Regions from separate parts of the Pseudonocardia nantongensis genome, predicted to be linked through region 1. Evidence: predicted binding sites of a transcription regulator. Region 1 holds the regulator's gene; the other holds the start of a gene.
What was found. Region 1 encodes LexA, which represses DNA repair genes until DNA is damaged. Its sites were predicted from a motif close to CGAACACGTGTTCG; they were not measured.
Positions count from the first base shown of each region.

Region 2: the regulator LexA is predicted to act here: its motif matches at 3,251-3,264, upstream of ACLFMI_RS01495 (intein-containing Rv2578c family radical SAM protein).

Region 1 is NZ_JBKGXT010000013.1:66,452-71,105, forward strand. Features, by position in the region: gene ACLFMI_RS15530 (hypothetical protein) at 1-876, shown strand, start outside; gene lexA (transcriptional repressor LexA) at 934-1,692, opposite strand; gene ACLFMI_RS15540 (hypothetical protein) at 2,254-2,403, shown strand; gene ACLFMI_RS15545 (hypothetical protein) at 2,598-2,954, shown strand; gene ACLFMI_RS15550 (HNH endonuclease signature motif containing protein) at 3,221-4,654, opposite strand, start outside.
Region 2 is NZ_JBKGXT010000001.1:339,498-344,151, reverse strand. Features, by position in the region: gene aspS (aspartate--tRNA ligase) at 1-1,160, opposite strand, end outside; gene ACLFMI_RS01495 (intein-containing Rv2578c family radical SAM protein) at 1,228-3,240, opposite strand; gene ACLFMI_RS01490 (YibE/F family protein) at 3,350-4,654, shown strand, end outside.

The DNA of each region.
Region 1 (4,654 bases):
GGGCCCGCGCGGGTGTACACGCTCGACCCCGGGACCTGTGCGGTCACCGGGGTGCGGGAGGCGCAGGCCGGGGTCACCGACGTCGAGGATCTCGGGACCACCCCGGACGGCACGCTGTGGCTGGCCGACATCGGCGACAACCCTGCGCAACGGGACACGGTGCGGCTGGTGGTGGTGCCGCCGTCGGGCCCGGCACGGGTGCACGAACTCACCTACCCGGACGGCCCGCGTGACGCCGAGGCGATCCTGGTCTCCGACGACGGCGTCCCGCTGATCGTCGACAAGACCACCGGGGCGGCCGGGGTGTACCGTCCCGCCACCCCGCTGGACGGCGCGCCCGGCCCGGTCCCGATGACGCGGGTCGCGGACGTGGTGCTGCCCTGGTCGGGCACCAGTGGGGGGCCGCTCGGCCCGTCCGGGTCCCGCACCGTCACCGGTGCTGCGGTCGGTCCGGCCGGCAGCCCGGACCGGGTCGCCGCACTGCGGACCTACACCGATGCCTGGCTCTTCCGGCTGCCGGCCGGTGCGCCCGCCGATGCGGATGCGCTGGTGACGGCGCTGCGCGGGTCCCCGCTGCCGGTGCCGCTGCCGGACGAGCCGCAGGGGGAGGCGGTGGCGCTGGACGGGCAGGGAACCCTGCACTCCGGCAGCGAGACACGCGGTCTCACTCCGGCGGCGATCCGGGTGGTGCCGGGGGCCGCGGCCGCGGCGACCGCTCCGGCGGCCCCGGTCGTCGGCCAGCCGATGGTTGCGCCGCGGGTGGGCACCGTGCCGGACTGGCTGCCCGCCGCGGCCGGGAGCGCGGTCGTCGTGGTGCTGCTGCTGGCCGGTGCCGGGGCGATGGTGCTGCACGGTCGCCGTCGGCGCCGGGGCTGATCGGTCCGCCGCGACGGCACCGTCGGCGCTGGGGCGCCGACGGACGCCCGCCCGGTCTCAGAGGCGGCGCAGGACCGCCACCACACGACCGAGGATCGACGCGTCGTCACCCGGGATGGGCTGGTAGGCCTCGTTCGCCGGCATCAGCCAGATGTGCCCGTCCTTGCGGCGCAGCGTCTTGACCGTGGCCTCGCCGTCGATCATCGCGGCGACCACCTCGCCCTGCTCGGCGACCGGCTGCTGGCGCACGACGACCCAGTCGCCGTCGGTGATCGCGGCGTCGACCATCGAGTCGCCCTTGACGTTGAGCAGGAACAGCGTCCCCTCGCCGACGATCTCCCGGGGCAGCGGGAACACGTCCTGCACCGCTTCCTCGGCCAGGATCGGCCCGCCCGCGGCAATGTCGCCGATGAGCGGGACGAACGCCGGCGCGGGGCGTTCCGAGCGGACCGCCTCGGTGTCTGCATCGGTGCCGTCGCCGGCCGCCGCGGTCTCCGGGCTGCGCACGTCCACCGCCCGGGTGCGGTTCGGGTCCCGCCGCAGGAAGCCCTTGCGTTCCAGGGTCCGCAGCTGGTGGTGCACTGACGACGTGGAGGTCAGTCCGACCGCGTCGCCGATCTCGCGCACGCTCGGCGGGTAGCCGTACCGGTCGACCCAGTCCCGGATCACGGACAGGACCTTGCGCTGCCGGGGGGTCAGCCCGCGGGTGTCGCCGGGTTCGGGGAACTCCCGCACCTGCGCGGAGCCCGGGCTGGCGGGCGCTGCACCCCTGGACTCGCCGCTCGCGGACGCGTCTGCTGACTCGTCGGCTCCCATTGCTTTCGCCTCCTCTGGTGTACCGGCTCGAACAGTAGCCGCCACCGGGCAATTCGCCAAACATGCGTTCGAACGACACGCCGGTGTGTCGTGGCTTCCGTCGGCGTCCGGTGGTACAACATCGCACGAGCGTTCGATCGAACAACAGTGCGATCACGTGTGGCTGACCGGCACCGACGGTCAGCACGCGGGGGAGAGGTGGCGATCGTGGTGACGACGATGACGACAACGGCACTCAGGGCATCGGCGAGGACTGCCGTGCCGGTGAGGTCTGTGGTGCCGGTGAGGTCTGCGGTGCCGGTGGAGGCTGCGGTGCCGGTGGAGGCTGCGGTCCCGGTGGGGCCTGGGGCGCCCGTGGAGGCTGCGGTCCCGGTGGGGGCAGCGGTGCCCGCAAGGACTGCGGCGCCGGCGGAGGCGGCGGCGCCGGGGAGACCGCGTGGTGCGGTGCCGCCTCCTGTCCGGTCGCGGGGGCGTGCGATGTGTCCGCAGACGTTGCCGGACCGTGCCCGGACCGAATCGGCGTCCCCGGGACGGGGTGGTCCGGCGCCCCTGGGCGGCACGGTGCGGGCTGCCGGGGTGCTGCTCGCCTCCGCCGCGGCCGTGGTCGGGCTCGGCGTGCTCGCCGAGCTGTCGGCGGCCGTACAGGCGCCGGCGAGCGCGCCCACGTCGGTGTCCGCTCCGGTCTCGGTGCAGCACTCGGCGCCGCGCTGACGATCACGGGTTCCGGTCGCGATCCGATTCTGTCGGTGGCCGGTGCTACACAGCTCGCACGCCCGTTCGACGGCCCCGGGGAAGGGTCGCCGGAGGGTGCGCAGGATATGCGGCCGGCTGTGGCCGGGCGTCGAGTGCGATCGGCGCGTGCGTCCCGGTGAGCCGGGGCGGGCGTCCCGGAGGCAGGAGGAGTCATGCCAGAGCTCGAGGTGCGGGAGCAGGTCCGGCGGGTGGCGCGTCCGGCGGCGCGCCGGCCATGGGCGGCGCCGTGTACCGGTCCGCGGCGCCCCCGGTCGGCGGTGCCGGCGCCGCGCACCGTGCGGCCGCTGGACCGGCGCTGCGTGGCACCGCCCCGTGTCCGCCGGAGCGTGGCGCGTGCCGGCAGCCGCATCGACCGGCTGCTGGCCCCGATGGCGGTGGTGCTGGCGTCGGCGACCGTCGTCGTGCTGCTCGGCCTGCTCGGCAATGTGGCGGCCGGTTGGAACGGCGCGCCCGCGGCCGCGCCGACCGGACCTGGGGGGTCCGCGGTCGAGGCGACGTTCGTCCGTTGAGTTCGGAGCGGGCCGCCACGTCCGTGTGCCAGTAGTTCTCGGGCCCGGCCGGCATCGTAGGGCGCTCGGACGATCCATCGGGTGGCCGGCGCGACTGTGGCGGACGGATCCACGTTGCGCGCTCCGCGTTCGCGGGCGTCCTCGATGATCACGGGAGCGATCGAGTTTCGTGGCGGGTGGACGGCGTCAGTCCCCTCCAGCCGGTGCGAAGCGCCTTCCCCGTTCGACACGCCGCGTCGAGAGTCATCAACGTCCTGGCCAGGGATCTAGAACGGTGGCGGATCGCCATCCGGCTTCGGCGGTGGTTTCGGCGCGGGCGACCGGGGTGGGTCCGTGACCGGTCGTTTCAGCATCGGCGAGTCGTGGCGGCGCAGCCGCTGGTCCACGTCGGCGGCGGTCTCCTCGCTCGGGTGCTCGGCAGGTTCGGGACGGGGGTCGGGGTCGGGGAGATCGGGGCGTACCGGTTCTCCTCGGGTCCAGTAGGTGCGTCCGAGTGGGCTGGTCCAGCGGAAGAGGCCCGGCTCGGGTTGGGTGAGTGTCCAGCCGCGGTCCTTGTCCGGGTGGTGGCGGGTGCATGCCGGTCCGAGGTTGGCCTGCACGGTCGGGCCGCCGCGGCTGTGGTCGCGGGTGTGGTCGAGGTCGGAGCGGCGGGCTGTGCGGGTGCAGCCTGGGCCGGTGCAGGTGCGGTCGCGGATGTGGATGTGGTCGGCGAGGGGGCCGCGTGCGAACCGTGCGGACGGGTGGGCGGCCAGGCGTTTGTGCCGTTGGTCGCGGTCGTTCCAGGCGTGGGCGATCTCGGCGAGTAGTGGGTGCCAGTCGGTCAGGGTGGGGTCGGCGGCGTAGCGCTGCAGTTCCTCGAGGCTCAGGTGCAGTTCGACCACTCCGCCCCGCACCGCAGGTGGTGTGCCGGTGTCGGTGTGGGGGCGGCGGCGCAGTGGTCCGGCCAGTAGTAGGTGGCCGTGGGGGTCACCGATGGCGAACAGCCAGCGTGCTCCGCGTCGTTGCCGGGTGGTCGCGGTGCGGGTGACGTGTGCGCCTATCGGGCCGAGGCCGGGGATGTCGCCGGGTCGTTCGTCGAGTCCGGCGAGGGTGCCCAGTCCGGCGCGGATTTCGATGCCCTCGCGGGTGGCCGCTCGTTCGCCGGTCCATCGGTGACCGCCGGTATCGGCCGTCGGCTCGTCCGGGTGGTTGGGTCCGGTGCCGGTGTCGCCGTCCGCGTCCTCCGCGCCATCGGCGCCGGTTCCGGCCCCGTCGTCGCCGGTCTCGTCGCCTCGGGTCTCGGCTTTCCCGTCGGTCTCTGCGACCGTCGGGGCGGCTACGCCGTCCCCTGTCGCGGGGGCGTTGTCCGGGCGGTCGGCGGGCTCGGCGGGGTCGGCGGTGTCGCCGGAGCCGGAGCCGGAGCCGGTGTCGGTGTCGGTGTCGGTGTCGGCAGCAGGGTCGTCCTCGGCGCGCCGCGTGTCCAGGAGCCGGTGGATGATCTCGTTCTCGGTGAGGCCGTGGAACTCGCCGTTGAGCATCTCGAGGTACAGGTCGCTGCTGATCTGGCCGAGTCGGCCGGGATGTCCGGCGCGTTTCGCTGTGGCGGCCAGGCGGTCGATGCGTGCGGCCGCGGCGGCTGCCTCGTCGGCGGGTAGTCCGTCGCCGACCAGGGTGGCGGTGCCGGTCCGTGGATCCAGGTAGAGCGCGACGCGGCGTTCTTG
Region 2 (4,654 bases), on a different contig from region 1:
AAGAAGATGCAGTCGCCCGGGTTCGCGCCGACGGCCTCGGCCAGGCCGGCCCGCTCGGCGTCGGACAGGTTCTTGACGACCGGGCCTCGCTCGTCGACGGTGCCGTCCTCGCCGATCAGCACGTAGGCCAGCCCGCGCGCCCCGCGCTGCTTGGCCCAGTCCTGCCAGCCGTCGAGGGCCTTGCGCGCCTGGAACGCCCCACCCGGCATGACGACCGCGCCGACGTAGGGGTTCTGGAAGACCCGGAACCCGGTGTTCGCGAAGTACGAGGTGAGCTCGGTCAGCTCGATGCCGAACCGCAGGTCCGGCTTGTCCGAGCCGTACCGGGCCATCGCCTCGGCGTAGCTCATCCGCGGGATCGGGGTGTCGATCTCGTGGCCGATCAGCCGCCACAGCGCGACCAGCACCTTCTCGGCCAGCGCGATGACGTCGTCCTGCTCGACGAAGCTCATCTCGATGTCGAGCTGGGTGAACTCGGGCTGCCGGTCGGCGCGGAAGTCCTCGTCCCGGTAGCAGCGCGCGATCTGGTAGTAGCGCTCCAGGCCACCGACCATCAGGAGCTGCTTGAACAGCTGCGGGCTCTGCGGCAGTGCGTACCAGGAACCGGGCCGAAGCCGGGCCGGGACCAGGAAGTCCCGGGCGCCCTCCGGGGTGGAGCGGGTCAGGGTCGGGGTCTCGACCTCGATGAAGTCCTCGCCGGCCAGCACGTCACGGGCGGCCTTGTTGACGTCGCTGCGCAGCGTCAGCGCCGCGGCCGGGCCGGACCGGCGCAGGTCGAGGTAGCGGTGCGTTAGCCGGATCTCCTCGCCGACGCCGGAGTGCTCGTCGATCGGGAACGGTAGCGGCGCGGCCTCGGAGAGCACGGTCAGGCCGGTGACGGTGACCTCGATGCTCCCGGTGGACAGCTCCGGGTTCTCGTTGCCCTCGGGGCGCCGGACGACCTCACCGACGACCTGGATGCAGAACTCGGCCCGCAGCCGGTGCGCACGCTCGGCCATCTCGCCCTCGCGGAACACCACCTGCGCGGATCCGGATCGGTCCCGCAGGTCGATGAAGATCACGCCACCGTGATCGCGGCGGCGAGCCACCCATCCGGCGAGGGTCACGGTCTGGCCGGCGTTCTCGGCACGCAGGGTGCCGACGGGGTGGGTTCGCATCACGGCGGACAAGGCTATCCGCACGCCCCCCGGCGCCCGCGACCAGGTTTGGCATCGGTACGCCGGGTAATCAGAGAAGGCTCAGCTGGCCCTCCCGCGGGTCCGGCGCCGCCGCGGTCGGGACGTCCTGTCGCGTCCACCCCGGGTCGCGCGGATCCGGTTCCGCCCGGTCCAGCCCGTGCCGGGCCAGTAGCGGGGCGACCCGGCGGCGCAGCGCCGCACGGTACCCGCGGTCGGCGTCGGCACCGCGCCGGTAGAGGCGCTCGTACCGCGGCACCAGCGCCGGGTAGCTGCGGCCGAGCCATTGCAGGAACCACTCCCGGGCACCGGGTCGCAGGTGCAGGGCCAGCACGGTGGCCCGGCTCGCCCCGGCCGCGGCGATCTCGCCGAGCAGCGCGTCCATCGCCTCGTCGGAGTCGGTCAGCCAGGGCAGCACTGGTGCGACCATCACCCCGCAGGGCAGCCCGGCATCGGTGATCCTGCGGACCATCTCCAGCCGGGCCCGCGGGCTCGGTGTCCCGGGCTCGAGCCCGGCCTGCAGCTCCCGGTCCAGCAGCGCGATCGACACCCCGGTCCCGACCCGGACGTCGGCGTTCGCGGCCGCCAGGTCCGGCAGGTCCCGGGTGAGCACGGTGCCCTTGGTGAGGATCGAGAACGGCGTCCCGGAGCGGGCCAGCGCCGAGATCACGCCGGGCATCAGCCGGTACCGGCCCTCGGCCCGCTGGTACGGGTCGGTGTTGGTGCCCATCGCGACGTGCTCGCGGCGCCAGCGCGGCGCGGCGAGCTCCCGTTCCAGGACCCGGGCGACATTCACCTTCACCACGATCTGCGAGTCGAAGTCCGCCCCGGAGTCGAGGTCGAGATAGGTGTGGGTGTTGCGGGCGAAGCAGTTGTGGCTGACCACCCCGGCCGCGACGAAGTCGCCGGTGCCGGTGGTGATGTCGTACATCGGGCGGGTCTCGCCGGTGTCGGTCACGTCGACCACCCGCGGCGCACCGTCCGGCGGCTCCTCCACCAGGGCGCCCGCGACGTCCCGGACCCGGGCCACGGCCGGATCGGCCGTCGCCACCAGGCGCTGCTGCTCGGGGGCCCCGCCCAGCAGCCGCAGCGCCCGCGCGCCCGGCACACCGGCCCGCGCGGTCTGCTCCGCGGCGACCCGGAACCCGAGCCGGCGCAGTGCGTCCGCGGTGGCCCGGGTCAGGCCCGGGTCGACCGGCACGATCCGCAGCACGCCCGCGGTGACCTCGCCGCAGGCGTCGAGGATCCCGCCGAGGAACCCGGCCGACCACCCCGGCCCCGGCCGGGGCGGCAGCCGGGTCGGTGGTGCCGGCACCGGCTCCCCGGTGCCGCCGCCGATCGGGACCGATCGCCGTGCGGTGATCAGGTGGTGCGCCCGGGCCAGCGCCTCGAGCTCTACCCAGGCGGACGGGAACCGCTCCGCGGTGACCCGGCCGCGGACGGCGTCGGCGCGGACCAGCCCGCACAGGTACCCGTCGGCCCAGCCCTCCGGGCGGCGACGTTCACGCGCGGCGGCGCCCGGCCCGACCAGCGCCGTCCCGGGACGCAGGTGCGGGCGCCGCACGGACGACCGGCAGCGGCCGGGCCGGACGTGCGCCCAGCCGCCGGGGGTGAGGAAGCGGTGCTCGGCGGACGTGGTCAGGACCGTGCCGTCGTCGAGGGTGACCCGCTGCGCGCGCCGGCGGGTGGCCCAGTGCGCCAGCACCGGCGTCCGGATCCAGCGGCGCCGCCCGCCCGGACCGTCCGGCACGGTCCCGAGCACCTCGTCACCGGGACGCAGCTCGGCGATCGGGCGGGAGCGCCCGTCCGCGGTGAGCACCGGGGTGGCGCCGTCCAGGCAGTAGGTGCACGCGTGCGAACACCCCCGGTAGGGGTTGACCGTCCAGCCGAAGGGCACCGGCGACGACGACCCCACCCGGTTGAGCGCCGACCGTGCCTCCACCTCGTGGAAGACCGTCCCGGCGAACTCCGGCGTGCGCACCGTGCGCAGCAGCCCGCGCATCCCGGGCAGCGCCGCGTCGCCACCGATACCGTCCGCCCCGACCTGCTGCCCGTTCCATCGCACGAGAATGAGTCGAACACAGGTTCGAACGCCGGGCAACCGGTCGTCGCCGGACGGTCGCTGCCGGGCGATCGGACGCCGGGCGGCGGAGATCACTTGCGAGGATGCCGGGGTGCAGCCACCCGAGCGCCCCCGCGCCCCGGCCGATCCCGGTGCCGCTCCACACCGGGTCCCGGCCCGGCCGGGCGGGCGACGGCGGGCCGACGAGCGCGACGGCGGCGGGCACCGTGCCCCGGCCGCGCCCCGGGACGAGCGGCCGGGCATGGCGCGGCCGAGCACCGGGCGGCCGGATGCCGAGCGGACCGGTATGGAGCAGCCGGGCGCCGACCGGGGAGCGATCGAGCGGACCGGTCCGGTCACGCCGGGACCGTCCCCGGCGGGCACCTCCCGGTCACGGGCGGACAGCTCCCCGGACGGTAGGAGCCCGGGAGGCGCTCCCCTGCAGCACGGGGGCACCGGGCACCCGCCGCGCCCGACGACCACCGGCGGCACCCCACGCCCGCCCGACACCCCGGACGGGCCGGGCGCGACCGGCCGCCGGGCCACCCGCCGCCGGGCCGAGGCCGCGGCGGGCCGCGCGGACGTCGTCGGGCACTCCACCCCGGGGCAGGTCGGTCCGCCGGCCGCCGAGCCGGGGCACCCGGGTGGCTGGGGCGACTGCCCGGGCGCACCCCCGGCCGACGAGCCCGGCGGGGTCGACGCCGCCGACGACGCCCGCACGACCGGGCGCCGCACCCGCCGACGCGCTCGCGGACGGCCCACCGCCCCACCGGCGGACCCGCCCCTCGGCCCCACGCCGGGACACGGGGACGCAGCGGGACACGGCCACGGCCACGGCCACGGTCCCGCCACCCCGGCCGGCCGCCGGGTGCGGAACCTGCTGGTGGCGCTGCTGGTGCCGTGCGCGCTGGCGGCGCTGGCCGGCGTCGCACTGCTGTGGCCCGGCGCCGCCCCGACGCCCGCCCTCCCGCCGGTCCAGTCGGTGCACGGCGACGTCAGCGCGGTGCAGGTCGCCGACTGCTCCCCCGGCTCCGGCGACGGCGCCTGCACCGGGGTCACGGTCGCCATGACGGACGGCCCGCGCGCCGGGCGCGACATCGTGCAGCTGATGCCGAACGAGCCGTCCAGCCCGCGGTTCGCCCTCGGTGACCCGGTCACGCTGTCCTGGTCCGGCGGCGACCCGGACGACGCCGGCTCCTACCAGCTCACCGACTTCCAGCGCGCCCCCGCGCTGGGCTGGCTGGCGGCGGCGTTCGCGGTGGCCGTCGTCCTCCTGGGACGGTGGCGCGGGGTCGCCGCGCTGGCCGGCCTGGTGCTGAGCTTCGCGGTGCTGCTGTGGTTCGTGCTGCCCTCGATCCTGTCCGGGAACCCACCGCTCGCCGTCGCCGTCACCGGCTCCGGGTTGATCATGTTCGCG